DNA from 4 places in the Eubacterium sp. AB3007 genome. Region 1 is predicted to be linked to each of the others. Evidence: riboswitches for the same ligand, from Rfam matches in the RefSeq annotation. Region 1 holds a riboswitch; each other region holds the start of a gene.
What was found. Region 1 has a riboswitch for cobalamin ahead of P156_RS0105980 (hypothetical protein). Riboswitches for the same ligand answer to the same signal wherever they lie in the genome.
Positions count from the first base shown of each region.

Region 2: it holds a riboswitch for cobalamin, as region 1 does, so the genes downstream of both, P156_RS0106570 (sirohydrochlorin cobaltochelatase) here and P156_RS0105980 (hypothetical protein) in region 1, are expected to answer to the same signal.
Region 3: it holds a riboswitch for cobalamin, as region 1 does, so the genes downstream of both, P156_RS0104450 (hypothetical protein) here and P156_RS0105980 (hypothetical protein) in region 1, are expected to answer to the same signal.
Region 4: it holds a riboswitch for cobalamin, as region 1 does, so the genes downstream of both, P156_RS0109855 (hypothetical protein) here and P156_RS0105980 (hypothetical protein) in region 1, are expected to answer to the same signal.

Region 1 covers NZ_JIAD01000001.1:1,217,965-1,222,282, forward strand. Annotated here, with positions in the region: gene P156_RS0105980 (hypothetical protein) at 1-1,799, opposite strand, end outside; cobalamin riboswitch at 1,969-2,176, opposite strand; cobalamin riboswitch at 2,411-2,632, shown strand; gene P156_RS0105985 (carboxypeptidase-like regulatory domain-containing protein) at 2,818-4,318, shown strand, end outside.
Region 2 covers NZ_JIAD01000001.1:1,379,379-1,383,696, forward strand. Annotated here, with positions in the region: gene P156_RS0106560 (6-phosphofructokinase) at 1-111, opposite strand, end outside; gene P156_RS0106565 (hypothetical protein) at 272-763, opposite strand; gene P156_RS0106570 (sirohydrochlorin cobaltochelatase) at 770-1,945, opposite strand; cobalamin riboswitch at 2,071-2,260, opposite strand; gene P156_RS0106575 (DUF819 domain-containing protein) at 2,351-3,592, opposite strand; gene hemB (porphobilinogen synthase) at 3,620-4,318, opposite strand, start outside.
Region 3 covers NZ_JIAD01000001.1:884,347-888,664, reverse strand. Annotated here, with positions in the region: gene P156_RS0104470 (prephenate dehydratase domain-containing protein) at 1-399, shown strand, start outside; gene P156_RS0104465 (chorismate mutase) at 401-661, shown strand; gene P156_RS11565 (shikimate kinase) at 682-1,872, shown strand; gene aroQ (type II 3-dehydroquinate dehydratase) at 1,872-2,303, shown strand; cobalamin riboswitch at 2,321-2,503, shown strand; gene P156_RS0104450 (hypothetical protein) at 2,676-4,318, shown strand, end outside.
Region 4 covers NZ_JIAD01000001.1:2,073,991-2,078,308, reverse strand. Annotated here, with positions in the region: gene P156_RS0109860 (hypothetical protein) at 1-495, opposite strand, end outside; gene P156_RS0109855 (hypothetical protein) at 989-2,386, opposite strand; cobalamin riboswitch at 2,502-2,760, opposite strand; gene P156_RS12385 (immunoglobulin-like domain-containing protein) at 2,917-4,318, opposite strand, start outside.

The sequences.
Region 1 (4,318 bases):
TTCTTGACCTTTACCTTGGCCAGAGCGATGTTCTTGATCTTGTTCTGCTCGGTTTTGATCCTATCGGTTTTGATCCTATTGGCCTTGGCGGTAGCAGCCTGCTTCCCAGTGTTGGAAGTAGTCGAAGGCTTAGTTGTCTTTTTGACCAGCCCTTTCACTGCGTCATCAATAGCTTTCGCCATCAAATCAACCTCATCCTGCTGTGTCGCGAACTTATCCTTCTTACCTACGGCCTCTTTCGCCTTTGTTACTGCTGCTACTGTTTCGTCAGTATAAATACTCAGATCTCCAGGAATCTTTGCGATAGCGGCATCCACTGCCGTGTAATCGGCAATACTTGGATCGATCACTAATGTACCATTCCCTTCGTCCAATGTTGCGATCCGTTCATACCATGTACCGTTCTTCTTCGATTTCAGAGACAGATAAAACGGCTCTCCATTCGCCAGCGTCTTCAGAGTTTCAGGCTGCCCAAAGGTCTCCACCCATTTGACGGGGATCGTAAACACATTTCCATCCGCAAGCGCAATCGTCTTCTCAGCCGCATTTGCCTCTGCAAACGTTCCGACAAACGCCTCGCTGTAAGACTCACTTCCCATCTCGAGAACAAGATCAGCCTTGTAGTTATTAGAATTTGGCCCCCCAACTGTATCCAACTTTGCGGAGTTCACCTTCAGCATCTTGACATTGTTTGTCACTGTGATATCTCTACTGAACTCATAGTCACCTGTAACCAATGTACCTGCCGCACGATCAAGCTCCATCTGTCTGGGATAAAACGCTCTTGCCAGAGAGTTCTGCCCCTGCAGATACTTCTGATAGTAGGAATCAGACACCGCCACCAGCGGCATATAAGACTCCCCATCTTCCACCGGAATTCTGAATTCCCACTTACCGGCTGCATTCAAATAGCCGTGGATCCACGAGTCATTCCCATTATCTTTGCTGCCATCTCCATTGGCTACAGCCTGCTCATAGGTTCCCTTGTACAGTTCATGATAGCCTTTACCGCTAAGAGACATGACCAGGTAAGTCTTCCCCTCTGTGGTTTCCAGCGATGCTGTCTCGGCTTTGAACATGCCAGTGTTATTAGTGATGGCCAGATTAACAGGTTCTTCGATAGTAGTACTCAACGAATACATGATCGGTCTTGGCATACTCGAGGAGACTCCGCCGAAGTAGGTCACACCGTTCAGGTCCACCGGAATCGGGTAGTTATTATTCGAATCGCGCTCGATTGACTTACCACCGACCCACACACTTGGGTATGAAGTCAGTTTGGCTTTCGTTGCCGCACCACTCGTCACATAGATGTTGGCTGTCGCCTGACCGTTCTCCACGGTGACGCTCTCAACCCACCAGTTTCTTGTGCGGCTCGAATCACTCTTACCCTTGTCGGACTGGGAACTGACGGCCGGCTCAGATGTTGTCGTGTAGGTACCATCTGTCAATACGGTGTTCGTATCGATCTCATATGAGCGCACTGCCCACAAAGCGGCCTCCAGAACGCGGCCGTAGGACTGACCGTCTCCGGATGGATGGTTGAATGTTTTGTCGATCGTCGCCTGATCCTCTGCTGAAAGAGCCTCATAGTCGGTCTGAATAGCTTCGACCTTTTCGCGATCCTCAGCTTTGAAATCACGCGGATCGTTGGACAATTCCCCAATCGCTGCTGTAACGCTTTCCAGAGTCGGGCTACTCGTCCCTTCCCCATCCGCAAACGCAGCCACGCTGCTGAATGCAAACACCACACACACTGACAGCAACAGCGTCAGTATCTGTTTCAACTTACTATTCATACTTCCTCCTTCTCATGACACAATGTTTTGTGAAATAACCACGCGCATCGCTGACCGCCCGCATCTTCGGTACGCAGGGCCCAAAAACCAGCACGACCTCCTCCACAAACCATGGAGAAGGTCTACACATAACAAAAGAAATATTGACGAACCTTCTTCGGAAGTTCATGGCATCAATCTCAGATTCGGCAGGTTTCCTGACTCTGGTTCCTCGCAACAGTACGTCTTCTCAGGACTTGCGCCGTTGCAGGCTGTTTCCCAATGACATCGTGTACCGAAACTCCCCATTACAGTGACCGGATCGTCCAGGACTTGCACCTGATTCCCTATTATCCCACGGCCGCGCAGGCCGGGGCACCGAACTGGCTTCGTATTCAGTTTTACGCTTCTAATATTCTACCATAAATCTGCCGCCTGTCAATGAGGAATCTACCGCGGGATGCGGGCCTGAGGAGAAAGGACCCGAATAGCGACAGGAATGTCGCGTGGGGAAACTCTCAGGTGAACAGAGTATTGATTTCGATACTACCCGCACCCCTTCCCTGTGCAGTCATCTTCCAAAGACAGGTTCTGTGTTGACAGTTACCCCATTACCGCAGTATAATTACGGGTGGAATAGTACGCTTTGCAGTGCCCTGCGGTAATAGCGGGGATAATAGGGAATCGGGTGGAAATCCCGAGCGATCCGGTCACTGTGAGGGGAGATGCGTACAGCGATCGCCATTGGACGGCTACGTCAGGTGAATCAGTCGATTCGCCCGCCTCCGCCCGAGAAGGAGCTGTACACGATGGATCCCTGAGCCAGGAAACCTGCTGCATTGTAAGTTGGAGAAACGCTTCCGGAGAAAGCTGTCCAATCACACCATGCAGTGGGGTCTGCATTTTTGATGTGTTTATGAACTGTCTTCTCGCAGGAGGAGGCAGTTTTTCTTGTTGTGGAGAAGGCAATGCCGGCAGAGTTCCCCAGAAGCGTACAAGTCATTTCATCATAAGGATTACAATGAAAGGAAAAGAATCTATGAAAACACACTTGAAAAAGGTGATGGCGCTTCTGCTATCTGCAGCGGTGGCTTTGTCCATGATGAGCGTTCCTGCATTTGCGGACGAAAACCCCACGGGCACAGGCAGCGCGACTCTGGCAGACGGAACCTATACCATCGACGCGGATCATTATGCGTTCGATGGCGGCACCGGCAAGGCCAGGCTGACCTGCACCAGCGTCACCATCAAGGACGGGCAGGCTACAGGTGAGTTCACAGCCAGCAGCGCAAACATGTCACACGTTCATATCGGAACCGTTTCCGCAGAGAGCGAGGAGCTCTCCATATATGATCCGGATACGGACCAGATGGGCGCAGACACTTTTAAGATTGAGAACAAGAAGGTCACCCTGCCTGTAAAACTGAACGAGAAAACAGCGATCAGCGCCAGAACAACGGCGATGTCTCAACCGCACTGGATCAATTACACCTACATGATCACCATCGATCCTTCCCAGAAACCGGATGAACCTGGCCAGGGTGGTTCCGACCAGCCAGCAGACCCCACAGATCCCACCGGCCCCACAGATCCGACAAACCCCACGGATCCTTCCCAGCCAGAAGAGATCACTGACGGGACCTACACCGCAACCGGATTCAAGACAGATGTGACGACCGATGCCAGCGGCATGATCGTGGTATCGAAGGCTACTGTTGTCATCAAGGATGGAAAGGCCACCGCCATCGTCACCATGAAGGGAACCGGCGCCGATCGCTTCTATGTTTCCGACACCGCCACCAAGGACACCATCATCGCTGAGGCCGTGGAAGAAGAAAAGAAAGAAGTCGGCGGCAAGGAAAGCAATCTGTTGGGTGGGCTGATTCTGCCGGAGAGCAACGCTTACACCTTCTGGCCCGTGCCCATCACTCTGGGAGAGCCGAAGGTTTACGCTGCCCGTTCCGCCAGCCACTTTGCCAAGCAGGACAAGACCCCGGACAAGTATTACTACGTCCACGACTTCCAGATCGACAAGGAAAACCTGAAGCGCGTCAGCGACAGCACAGAGATCATGACACCGCAGCAGGATGCTCAGCGCTACATGGACCAGTACTTCTCTAACGGGACCATCAGCAGCGACCATGCGGATGCCATCAAGGGCAAGGGAACCAATGTCACAGTGCCTTACTATGATACTACCGGGACCGAGATAAAAAGTTTTATCTTCAAGCGTAGTAACAAGTTCCGGGCGGGCTGGTTCATCGACAGCAGCATCCTGAAGACGACTTATTTCTCCAGCACCAACCTGAAGAAGATCCGTTATCCGGAAGGCAAAAACGGCACGGTCACCTTCAGCCCGAAAGCAGCCTACAGAGATAGCGGCATGGACTTCACGGCCACGCTAAAACTCTACCCCGCCGACACTGGCTACGATCAGTACGATGGAAACGGTGTGTACTATGACAAGGAGCCTCTGGCGGAGCGCACCTTCCACATCACCGTCCAGGACAAGCCCGTCATCGACTTTGATGTGACGGTGG
Region 2 (4,318 bases), 160 kb from region 1:
ATATCCTCTTTCTTTCGCGGTTCTGTACACACCCGCCAGAGACGAGTTGATGGCCGCGGTAGGACCTCCGGATTGTCCTACGATAACATTCCTCTTTTTCTGTTTCTTCATGGTTAATCTCCTTACATAAACTTTACCTTATTACTCTATAACAAATTCCCCTTGATTGCAATGTTTTTTTGAACAAAGACCAGAAAAGGCTGCCCGCGCGGGACAGCCTCTTCTGTGGAAATACCTTACTTAAATTATATTCCGGACTCATCGCCCGTACTCACTCCTGCAATGGCTTCGGATCTGTCACCTTGACCTTGTGGTCGTACCAGTTGCCGTGGGTCCCGATCAGCGCCACATCGAACTCCTGGTCGATGGCCGGCACCGGGATATCGAACCCGTAGACGGTCTGCTTGTACCCATCGTCGTAGGTAACCTGATCCTCTGTCGGTTGGATGAGCTCCGCTCCATCCTTCTGCGCGTCTTTCTTCTTTCCGTAGAACAGATTGGTGATGCGCTTGGACTGCAGCGTCACATGGATGGTCATCTGGCCATCCTTCACGGTGAGGATTCCCTGGTCGTTCTTTGACTCGTTCACGTGGAACATACTGCTGTCCGTGGTGAACGTTGCGGTGTACTGACCATCTGTCAGGCCCGCCTTCTCCGCAGGGCTTTGTGTACCGCCGCTGCAGGCACAAAGCACGGTTCCCAGGGAGAGCAGCAGCAGGCAGATCACCAGCAGCCGCCCCTTCAAAGCTAATTGTCTGAACATCCCCATTTACTTGTTGATCGCATCCTTGGCGTGGTCAACGTACATCTCCTGGATGGCCTTGATCTCGCCCAGACCTGTGATCTGGCAATCCACACTGTCAAATGCCTTGGCAGCGGTGAACTGGCTTACCCAGGATTCCGGATCGTCTGCATCTGCCATGTCGTTGTGGGCATGGTCACCGGCAACGACCATCAGCGGGCGCAGGATGACCTTCTTGTAGCCGGCCTTCTTTACCTTCTCGATGACCTTGTCACAAGCGGTATCCTCAGGCTCACCCTCAACGGTGCCGATGAAGACGTTCTTGTAGCCCAACTCGTCCATCTGCTTCTGCATCTGGTCATAGGTGATGTTGGCCTCGTGAGAGGTTCCGTGTCCCATGAATACGAAAGCGGTGCCGTCCTTCTCAGCAGCGTCCAGATCGTCATACTTGGCGTCCTTGACAGCGGCCTTGGTGACAGCCTTGGCGCATCTTTCCTTATCCTCGTTGATGACGGAGGCATCCTTGCCTACCTCACCCAGCAGAGGCTCTGCGAACTTCAGGGAATCGAACTTGTCCTTATACTCGTTGATGGCCTCGACCACTTCGTCGTACTCCTTACCCTTCATCAGGTGAGTCGGCACGACTACCAGCTCCTTGACCTTGTTTTCCTCAGCGCGGGCCAGTGCCTGCTTGATGTTGTCGATCTTCTCGCCGTCACGGGCAAAGATGTGGTTCATGATGATCTGAGAGGTGAACGCTCTTCTGACAGCCCAGTCAGGGTTGGCTTCCTGTACAGCCTTCTCGATGGAACCGATGCAGGCCACTCTCTTATCGTTGAAGGAGGTACCAAAGCTGACCACCAGGATCTCCTTGTCACCGATCTTGTCTCCGTTCAAAGGATCGTCCTTGGAGGCATCGCCGGTGTCGTCACCGAAGTAACCCGGATCTGCTTCCTCACCCTCGACCATTTCCTTCTGCTCATCGGTCAGTGCATCCCACTTGGCCTTGGCATCCAGGCACTGCTGCTCAGTGTCCTCAGACCACTCGCCTACGTAGATTGCATCGATGGCGTCTGCACAGGCCTGTGCCGCTTCCTTGTCAGCATCTCCGCCGCCGCTCTCTTCTGTCTGTGAGCCACCGCAACCGGTCATGAATACTACCGCCATCATGACTGACAGCATCAAAACCAATAATTTCTTCATAACTACAACTCCTTTAGTTAATAGTGAAACAATTGCCGATGAATACAAAAAGCCCTCTGTCTGTACAACACAAACAAAGGGTCTCTCTCGTAAAAAACCAAATACACAACCCATTGCTCGTGGCGGGGTCTCCCCCTCCTGATGGTCGGTCTCCTGAGTTACAGATCTACGCGCCAGCCTCCTTCCCGGTCTCCCAGTGGTATAATGGCCATTGCTCCCTGATTACAGTAACGAGAACTCTGCAGGAATCTCACCTGCTTCCCGGTGGCAGGCTCTCCCGAAGGACAAAGCCTGTTCCCCATCAGTTGTATTCATCACTTATGAATCTACCACAAAAATAACAGGCTGTCAATCAACGCCTCCAATAATCAACAATGCGAGGCATAAGTTGTCTCTGGGGAAACTCTACGCCCCCAGCAGGTTGCCAACAATGACCCCCAGATAGGTGCCGATCACATACCCAAAGGTACCGATGAGCATCACCGGCCCCACCAGTTTGCTCCACCCCTGAGAGATGGCCATGCCGGCCGCCGTGGTAGGCCCTCCGATGTTGGCATTGGAGGCCATGATGCAGTCTTCCAGATCGAACCGAAGCAGCTTGCCCCCCGCGAAACAGAACAACATGTTGCAGGCCACCATGATCCCGGTGAACAGGAACAGGGCAGGGGTCTGGGTGATGATCACTATGATGGAGGCCGGTACACCGATGACGAAGAAGAACAGGTAGATGAAATACGTCCCGATCTCCTGGGATCCGTTGAGTTTCCCGATCTTGTCCCCCGCATAGGTGGCCATCAGCATGGACAGGGTGGCGATCCAGATATACTGCGAGCCGAAGAAGGCGTTGATCATGGAAAGCAGCATGTTGCTGGTAGGGACCAGCTCCCCGATGAACCCGCCGATGAGTTTGGATAGCCAGACGATGATCACGGTGTAGGCCAGGTTCATGGCTACATCCTTCAGAGAAATCCCCTTCCGGCTCCAGAAGGCCGCCGCCTGGTTTTCGCCTCCGGCTGCGTGGCCCGCCGCCACCTCATCGATGTGGGGATGGCCGAAATGCCTGCGGAAGAATTTCATTCCCGCGAACATGATCAGCACAAAGAAATATACCGCCATCAGCAGGTTGTCCGCCACGGTGGCGGCTCCCACCACCTCTCCGGTGACGCTGAATTCGTCCGACAATGCCGCCAGATTCAAGCTGCCGCCGATGTAAGTCCCGGTCATCATGGCCGCCACTCCGGCAGGTTCCGGCACCATGTTCTTCAGCAGTGTGAAAGAGATGGCTGCTCCCACCAGTGTCCCCACCGCGCCGATCAGGAAGATGATCAGGATCCGTCCCGTCTCCTTCCAGATCACCTTCAGGTTGCACTCCATCAGGAGCAGCGGGATCGCCATAGGCACCGCGTAGCCCCAGATGACATCGTCATACAGTGCTGAGTTGATGGGCAGGATCCCCAGGTTGGACAGGATCATGGCCAACACCAGACAAAGGATGCACCCTGAAGCTTTCGCTGCCCAGTCATACTTTTGCTCCAGATAGATCGCCAGCGCCACTCCTGCACAAAGCACGAACAACAGGCTCCATGTATCGTCAGCTGCCACCAGAGAATCTCTCCCCAGCCACGGCTGGAATATCGCACTTAACACTTTGTTACCTCACTCCGCCATTCCGGCTCATCCAATCTTTCCTGCGTCGATCATTGCCGCGATTTCTTTCGCGAAGTAGGTGATATACATGCCAGCTCCCGCACGGAAGGCTCCCACTGCCATCTCTCCCACGATGCGCTCTTCGTCGATCCAGCCCTGGGCCGCTGCCGCCTTCACCATACTGTACTCCCCGCTGACACTATAGGTAGCGATGGGGATATCGGTGGCATCCGCCACCTCCCGAATCAGATCTCCGTAAGCCATCGCAGGCTTGACGATGAGGAAATCCGTCCCTTCCTCCACGTCCAGCATGGCCTCCTTCAGGGCCTCCCTGCGATTGTGGAAATCCATCTGATAACTCTTCCGATCACCGAACTGGGGCGCGCTGTCCGCCGCCACCCGGAAGGGACCGTAGAAGGCAGAGGCGAATTTCACCGCGTAGGACATGATGGGGGTGTTGACGAACCCGGCTTTGTCCAGTTCCTGGCGAATGGCGGTGACGTGGCCGTCCATCATGTCGGAGGGCGCCACCACATCCGCGCCGGCCTCCACCTGAGTGCGGGCGATCCTGGCCAGCATGGGCAGGGTGTCATCGTTGTCCACGTAGCAGTCGTGGAGGATGCCGCAGTGGCCGTGGTCGGTGTACTCGCACATACACACATCCGCGATGGCCACCATCTCCGGATGGCGCTTCTTGGTCTCCATCAGAGCGCGCTGGACGATGCC
Region 3 (4,318 bases), 330 kb from region 1:
CAGCGCCGTGATGTGGCTGCCCTGGCTTCCTATGAGTGTACGGAACTCTACGACTTGGTGTGCCTGGAGGATTCTGTACAGGATAGCGAAAACAACTACACCAGGTTCATTTGTATTAGCAAGGATCTGGAGATCTACCCGGGGGCCAACAAGACCTCGATGATGCTGTCCGTGGCACATCGTCCGGGGGCGCTGTACAATGTGCTTTCCAGTTTCAATGCGCTGGGGATCAACATTTCCAAACTGGAGTCAAGGCCCATCGGCAGTCGGGATTTTGTGTACCGCTTCTATTTTGATATCGATGCGGAGGCGTACTCAGAAAAGTTTATTCGTCTGATGAACCAGATCCAGGAACTGTCTGCGGAGTTCCGTTATCTTGGAAGCTACAGCGAGGTATGACATGGAATTGAAGGACTACAGAGCTGAGATCGACAGGATCGACAGGGAGATCGTCTCACTGTTTCAGCAGCGCATGCGGACCTGCGAAGGGATCGCCAGATACAAGCAGGCAAACAACCTGCCCGTGATGGATACTGGCCGGGAACTGGAGAAGATCGATCAGGTCAGGGGACTTGTTGATAAGGATATGGAAAAATATATAGAATTGTTATATAATGTAATTATGAAGATGAGCCGAGCTCATCAGAAGGAAATCGTGTAGAACTAACTTAGGAGGAGAACATGGCTAAGTATGGTCTGATCGGGGAACACCTTTCCCACAGTTATTCCCCGATGATCCATAAGATGTTCGGGGATTATGAGTATGATCTGCTGGAAGTGACGGAAGAGGAACTGCCCTCCCTGTTGCATTCCGAGGAGTACCAGGGGTTTAATGTGACGATACCGTACAAGACCATCGTATCGGGGATGTGTGACGAGATCAGCAATACCGCACACAGGATCGGAGCGGTGAACACAGTGGTGAAGCGGGAGGATGGCACGCTGTACGGCTGCAACACCGATTATCTGGGATTTCGCTATCTGATGGAGAAGAACAAGATCTACCCCGGTGGTCAGAAGTGTCTGATCTTCGGAAGCGGAGGAGCGTCCAGGACGATCCAGTGTGTGCTGGAGGATCTCGGTGCCAAGGAGATCGTCGTCATCTCCCGCAACACAGAGGAGAACTACAACAACATCGGCCGTCACCACGATGCTACGATCCTGGTCAACGCGACACCGGTGGGCATGTACCCGGACAACCTGCGGAAGCTGGTGGATCTGGGGCAGTTCGACGAACTGAAGGGCGTTGTGGATGTGATCTACAATCCGGCGCGGACGCTTCTGATCCTGGACGCAGAGGCTCGGGGGATCCCCTGTGCCAGCGGCCTTGACATGCTGGTCGCGCAAGCCTGGGAGTCAAGCGAGCTCTTCCAGGGGACGGACATTGACAAGGACGAGATACTGGAGGTAGCAGAAGCCTTGCGGGCGGAGATGCAGAACATGATCCTGATCGGTATGCCGGGAGCCGGCAAGACCATGCTGGGACGTAAGATGGCCAAGGCCCAGGGAAGGGAATTCCTGGACGTGGACGACATGGTGGAAGAACGGGAAGGCATGTCGGTTGCAGAGATCTTTGCCCAGAAGGGGGAGGCCTACTTCCGGAAGATCGAGACAGAGGAACTGGAGAAGGCCTGCAAGCGGACCGGCGTGGTGATCGCCACCGGTGGTGGTGTGGTGAAGACCAAGCGTAACTACAACATTATCCGCCAGAACGGACGGGTGGTCTGGATCAAGCGGGATCTGGACAAGCTGGAGACAGACGGAAGACCGCTCTCCATCTCCACACCGGTGCAGCAGCTGTACGACGAGCGGAAGGATCTCTACGAGTCGTGGAGCGACTATTTTATCGATAATAACCAGGAGATGAAATGATGCGTGTCATGGTCATCAACGGTCCCAATCTGAATATGCTCGGGATTCGGGAACCGGAAATCTACGGGAGCAAGACCTACGAGGATCTGATCCATTACATGGAAGGGGCTGCAGAGGCGCTGGACGTGGAGATCGTGGAGTTCTACCAGTCCAACCACGAGGGGGATCTGGTCGATGCAATCCAACGGGCCTACAGCACTTGCGACGGGATTGTGATCAACCCGGGGGCCTACACTCACACCAGCATCGCGCTTTTGGATGCGGTGAAGACAGTAGGACTTCCCGTGGTGGAGGTGCACATCTCCGACCCGGACAAACGGGAGACGTTCCGCAAGCGGTCGTATATCCGCAGAGCCTGCATCGCCACGGTGAAGGGCATGGGGCTGGATGGGTATATCGAGGCACTGAAGATATTGACAAGACATCAATAATATGATATAAATAGTGATGTTTGTTTCAATTTTTGTGTTCTCTCGCAAGAGAGCTAAGAGGGAAACAGGTGAAAGTCCTGTGCGTTCCCGACGCTGTAATTGATTTGGGTCCTTCACTATGCCAATGGCTTTGTCTGCTGTGAAGGCGAGGGGCCGTATCGTCATGAGCCAGAAGACCTGCACAAAGATTATTTATATATGTAGCGGATGACTATATGTATAGATCGAGAGAGGACACACCTTGGCATAATGAAGGTACTGGCTTAGGCAGGCGAGTCCGATGTTTACGTAATGTTGCTTACAGGAAATCTGTGTGATCGAACGGTTTTATATGGGCCTCCGTTGCATATGAGATGCAAAGGAGGTTTTTAATTGAAGAAAATCGGAAGTAGACTGACAGTAATCATGTTGTCTGTCATGTTGGTGGTGACCATGATGGTGCCATCGGTCTCGTTTGCGGCAGATGGCAGTGAGACAGAAGGGATACAGGAAGCCACTGCGGCACCGGCGCAGGTGCTGGAGGATGGTACGTATAGTGCGGTGGCCACCACGGACAGCGGAATGTTCAAGTTTTCAAAATGTACCCTGTATGTGCAGGATGGTATTATGAGTGCGGTGCTGTCCCTCTCAGGGAGCGGGTTCAACCGCCTGTACCTTGGATCGGCCAAGAAAGCAGCGTCTGCAAATGCAGACGATCTTCTTTACTATGCTGATGAGGATGGGCATTTCACATTCTGGCCTGTACCGGTGCGGGCGCTGGACGAAGAGATCCAGGTCGCGGCGCATGCCTATAGAGACGGCAGAGATACCTGGTATGATCACAAGGTGACCATCAAATCTGCAGGATTGAGCAAGGTGAGTGATGGCATACAGCGTCCTTCTAAGAAACTGGAAGCAGCAAAATACATCCAGCAGCATTACGTTGCGGAAGGGATCTTTGCGGACGAGGGCGATGCTACGCTGTCGGGAGATGGCTATCTGGTATCTGCTTACAACGACAAGGGCGAGAAGGTAGAGGCCTTGAAGCTTAAGCAGCCGGAGAATGGCATCTTCAAAAGCGGATGGACGTTCTCGGATGAGACGCTGTTTGGTGGCGCAAAGTCCTCGGGCAGCAGTTTCTCTCTGGAAGAACTCAAGGAAGACACCAAGGTAGAGGCAACTCTGTCTCTGTATAAGCCGACCGAAAAGGACGAGGCGATCGATGCTGGGACTGCGGAGCCTCTGGCCTCACAGGCGTTCACCCTGTATCTGTCCGCCAGCCCGGCAGAGTCCGCGGCGAGCATCCAGGCAGTGGATGTGCGCACCGGTGAAGTCGTGACCGAGGGCGTAGAGATCAAGGTCACCTGGAAGATTTCCAGAAAAAAGACCGGAGAAGTGAAACCGGATCAGGATGGAAAATACAAGTTGACGCCCGGGACCAAGTATACGGTTAAGGCGACGACGACTGCGGCCTCTGGGTATTATACAGGAAACCAGGTAGAAGGCCGCAGCTATACAGGCAGCTTTGTGCCGAAGACAGTGAGTGAGACCTACGAGATCCCCGTTGTCCCGGAGAAGGACTGTAAGGACCTGATGACGGTCAAGATCATCGATGAGGAGACTGGGGAACCAGTTCCCCAGGCAGAGCTCAAAGTCTCTGTAGGCAAGATAAATGATATTCAGCCAGAGGATGGCAAGTACAGTGTCTGGCACGGCGTCTACACCAACTGTTCGGTGACGGCAGATGGCTATCTGGCCCAGACGGCACGTGTCATTCCGGATCAGCGCGATTACGAGGCCGTGGTGGCGATCCGCAAACCTAGGACCTACCGCGTCAAGCCCCTGTGTGAGGTTCCCTTAGGGTATCCTGAGATGAAGAACAAGACTGTTCAGGCCTTCTTCGATGGGAATGCGGACAGCCCCATGGAAGCCGAGGAGGATGGGGCATATGTGCTGAAGGAGAAAGAACGAGTACAGTTCGTCGTTCAGTCGGAGAACTATTTGGAATGTAAGTGGTTCTATACGGCAGGAAACAA
Region 4 (4,318 bases), 860 kb from region 1:
CTCATTTTTCAGATCATAACCAACATAGTTGGCAGAGATCAGCGCGTAGATCTCCGCATTAATCCCCTGAGCACAGACCTTGTCATAGTCATCTACCGGCGCCATCAGGTCGTACCCTTCCACATCTTCCGGATCCGCTCCCAGGGTCTCCACCGCTATGGATACCCGCTCATAGGCAGTGTACCGGTCCTCGCTGAGGACACCACCGGTGTTCTTCACCAGGAGCCGGACATTGTCATAGTAGTCATCATAATCCTCGTCGGTGAGAGCATCCGCGTTTGCTTTGTCGCAGCCGAAGATGAGCCAAGCCGAACTCTCCTCCGACGCATCAAGCGTTCCCACCTCATCTACGGTATAGCTGCAGGCCTTCTGCAACACATCGTTCAGATCGTCTCCATTCAGATCAGACGAGTTGCCGCACCCGGCCAGACAAAGCACAATCAGCACTGCCAATGCCCATGCGGCAGCCCGCAGGATTCTCTTACTGTGTCTCATTGTAATACCACCTTTTAATTAGATTTACCTTACCAGTATATAACATACCCACCGAAAACACAACGGAAGCAATATTATCGCTGTTTTCGGGAGAGTTTCGGAAGGTCCTCGAGAGGCGTACTACACTTTTCTAAGAAACAGGATTTTTTGTAGTAGGTTTTACTGCTCACCTGCTACAAAAACTCCGCTTCTTGCGTTTTTTGTAGCACTCACAATCTCATCTTCTGTAAATATAAGGAAAAAATGTATATTAATTGCTCGTTTATCAGGAACTTTTTCTACATTTTTCTGGGAATCACTGGATTCTGTAGAATAATGTACTACAGAATCGCCACCGCTCCATGTTTTTGTAGTAGGTCATGCTCCAAACCTACTACAAAAAACGAGCATTCGGCCATTTTGTAGCAGAACCACCGATCAGACGCGAAATCAACCGCCCCGGGACACTCGATCTCCGGGGCAGCATTCTCTTCAACAGATCAATTAACATAGATCACATGGTGACCTTGACTTTCTTACCAGCGTTCTTCTTGGTGAAGATCTTCTTGTATTTCTTCACGTACTTCTTGTTGGTCTTTTTCTTGCCCACCTGGACCTTGACGGTCTTGATAGCAGACCCTTTCAGGGCACCCTTGATCCTCTTCTTCTTCAGTTTCTTGGTTTTGACTGTAAGAGTCGTCAGATTCTTGTACTGGCTGAATGTGCCCTTCTTGATCTTCTTGACCTTCTTGTCGAGCACAAAACTGGTGACGCTGTCCGCAGATCCGCCTGCCTTCTTCACCGCTTCAGCAACTGTCTTGGCATCCACGGTCTTGGCCTTGACTGTGACGGTTGGAACTTTCTTTGGTGCCGGAGTGGATGGCTTGACCGGGGTCTTGTCTTTCTCTTCAACAGTGATCACGCATGCGGGCGCAATGGTCGGCGCATCCAAAAGCGCGGGATAGTAAGCCTCGTACTGGCTTACATAATTATTAATATACACCAAGTTATATGCGGCCTGTTCTTCTTCAGAAAGGTCACTCCAATACGAGAAATCTATTTCTTTGATTTCATCCTGCGGATACGGTCCATCTCCATAACTCTTTTCGGTATAAAGCACGAACGAATCATAAGTAGACCAATCCATTCTGCTTGCATACTTTTTGCCATCTATTTCACCAGCGGGAATCGTGTACACAGATACAGTGGCACTCTTAACTTTGCCTTTAGCGGATACGATATACGTTCCAGGCTTGTCGAAGGAAACGGTGCAGTTCCCTTCAGCGTCTGTCTTGGCACCGGTATCAACAAACTGTCCATCTTTGTAATATCCAACGGACATATCCTTGATCGGGGAGTCCTTCAAATCATCGGGCATATACGCCATCCCCAGATGTCCTTTGATCTTGAGATTGATTGCTTCACCTGTCTTCGCCTTGACTGTCCCTTCATTGTCAAACGTTGTAAACCAGTCCGAGTAAATGGAGGTATCAGAAAGAATTCCCGTTACTAGATAGTCACCGTCTGAAACTGTGTCATGCTTTACATCGTTTTTAATTCCCTGCCCATTAATATAGAACAGATAAGAACCTCCCTGTACGCCCCAGACTTTTTTTACCATGCCTGAGCCAGGATCGTATCCATCTTCGGAATTATACTCCTTGTGCATTGCAACTAGAGCCTCGTCATAAGAGAAGTCCCCGCTTGCATCCAGATCTTTGACCGTGACTTCCTTCCAAGCCATCATGCTTCCATCCTTGGCCTTTGCCAGTTCACCCGCATTACTCACAGTCATGAACACGGTGATATCAGAGGCTGCATCTGCGAATGCAAATGCTGGCATGAACACCACTGTAATCGCCAGTGAAAGCAACACAGTTGTCACTCTTTTCAGCAACATGTTCTGTTTCATCAACTTTCTCCTTTCTCTTCACACCGCTCTATCTGGCTCACCCGAGGAAAAAAAACGGTCGTAGCAAGACTGCTACGACCGTTAATTCTCGTATCCCCAACCACACTCCAAACAAGTGTGCATTATCTCTCATCATAGGTCTTCTGGCTTACACAGCTGTAGTATGACATCTAGCACCTGCCCTGGTTTTGTGCACGTGCTTACGCCATTACTTCCACACCGTCCCTCGCCTTCTCAGATTCCCCCAATGACCGGCTTTCGCCATGAAGGACGACTCCTGTGCTCACAGCACCGTTGTATGCCCGGGAATCCCACCCGGTTCCCTCACCCCTGCCGCCATACGCCGCAGAGTCATGATAGAGCATTATTAAACTATAGGTTCATTATAATCTCTGTCGCAGTCGATTGCAAGTACTCTCCCCAAAAACGTCCAGGAATACATCCATTATCGATTATGTTTCTCAGGGGGAAAAATGAGACTGCTGCTCTGAAGCAGCAGTCTCGCACATGGATAACTCATATGTGTCCGATCACATCGTGACCATCACTTTCTTTCCGGCTTTCTTCTTGGTGAAGATCTTCTTATATTTCTTTACATACTTCTTGTTGACCTTCTTCTTGCCGATCTGAACCTTGACGGTCTTGATAGCAGACCCTTTCAGGGCACCCTTGATCCTCTTCTTCTTCAGTTTCTTGGTTTTGACTGTAAGAGTCGTCAGATTCTTGTACTGGCTGAATGTGCCCTTCTTGATCTTCTTAACCTTCTTACCGAGGACGATTGTCTTAATAGAAGCACTATCTCCCTTCGCCTTCTTCACGGCGTTGGCAACGACCTTCTTGTTTACGGTCTTGACATTGACCGTGATGGTGCTGATCTTCTTGACAGCTGGAACAGACGATTTCGCTGGTTTCTTATCTGCCGGGAGCACGGTAACCTTGCAGTGTGGGAGCACGATCGGAACAGGAACATCCTCAACTTGCTTCGGATTCTGCCAGTCGGTGTAATCCGTGTACGCTCCATTCACCATGCCGGAGGCTGTCACATCATAGGTGCCCGCTTTCTTGAACACCAGTTTCACCTTGCCGTCCTTGCTCATATTGGAGCCTTTGATAGCAGTCAGATTCCCGTCCTTGTCATACTGAGAGGCCAGGACTTCTTCCCCATCGTACTTCTTGACAGCACCGAGCGGGTGCGACCAACCGATCCCTTCGATCTGAAGCCAGAACGCCTCTCCCTCTTTCACGGTCTTCTTTGTCTCAGTGAAGTGCGTGTAGAGATCCGAGTAGTTCGTCTCGTCGAGGTATTTGTACAGAGCCACCTGATCACCATCATCCAATGCAGTCGCAAAAGCACCGCCGGTCATGGTCAGATCCTCATTGATCAGGTAGGAGATGTTAAGTGTAGAAACCTTGAACAGCTTACCGAAGTATCCGGAATTGCTGATCTCGATATAGTCCTTGACATCTTCTTTCGTGAAGGCACCGCCGTATTTCATCTCGTGGATAGTGTAGACCACATCCGCAAAGGTGACCTTCCCTGCATTTCCGGCATCGATATCTCTGGTCTCGCCGTATTTCTCCGCGGCGTTACTCCAGACTACGATTTCCTGCGGCACAAAGTCGAACTTGTTCGCTTTCTCAAAATTACTTACACTGACCTGAATCTCCTCGCTGATGGGGTTCTGCGCCAGCTTTGCTTCATTGACAGCCTTCTCCAGTTCTGCGGCGGCCTGTTTCTTTGCCTTGTCAGTAGCCTCACTGTTATCAAGTACTGCCTTCGCATCCGTGATCGCCTGCTGCAGCTTTTCCTTTGTTCCGGCCGGATACTCTCCCTCGCCTTCTCCTTCAACCATGTCTTCGATCATTTTGCTTGCGTCATTGATCACCTCGCTAAGGATCTCAGCATTGGACTTGGAGCCCTTCACGGTCAGA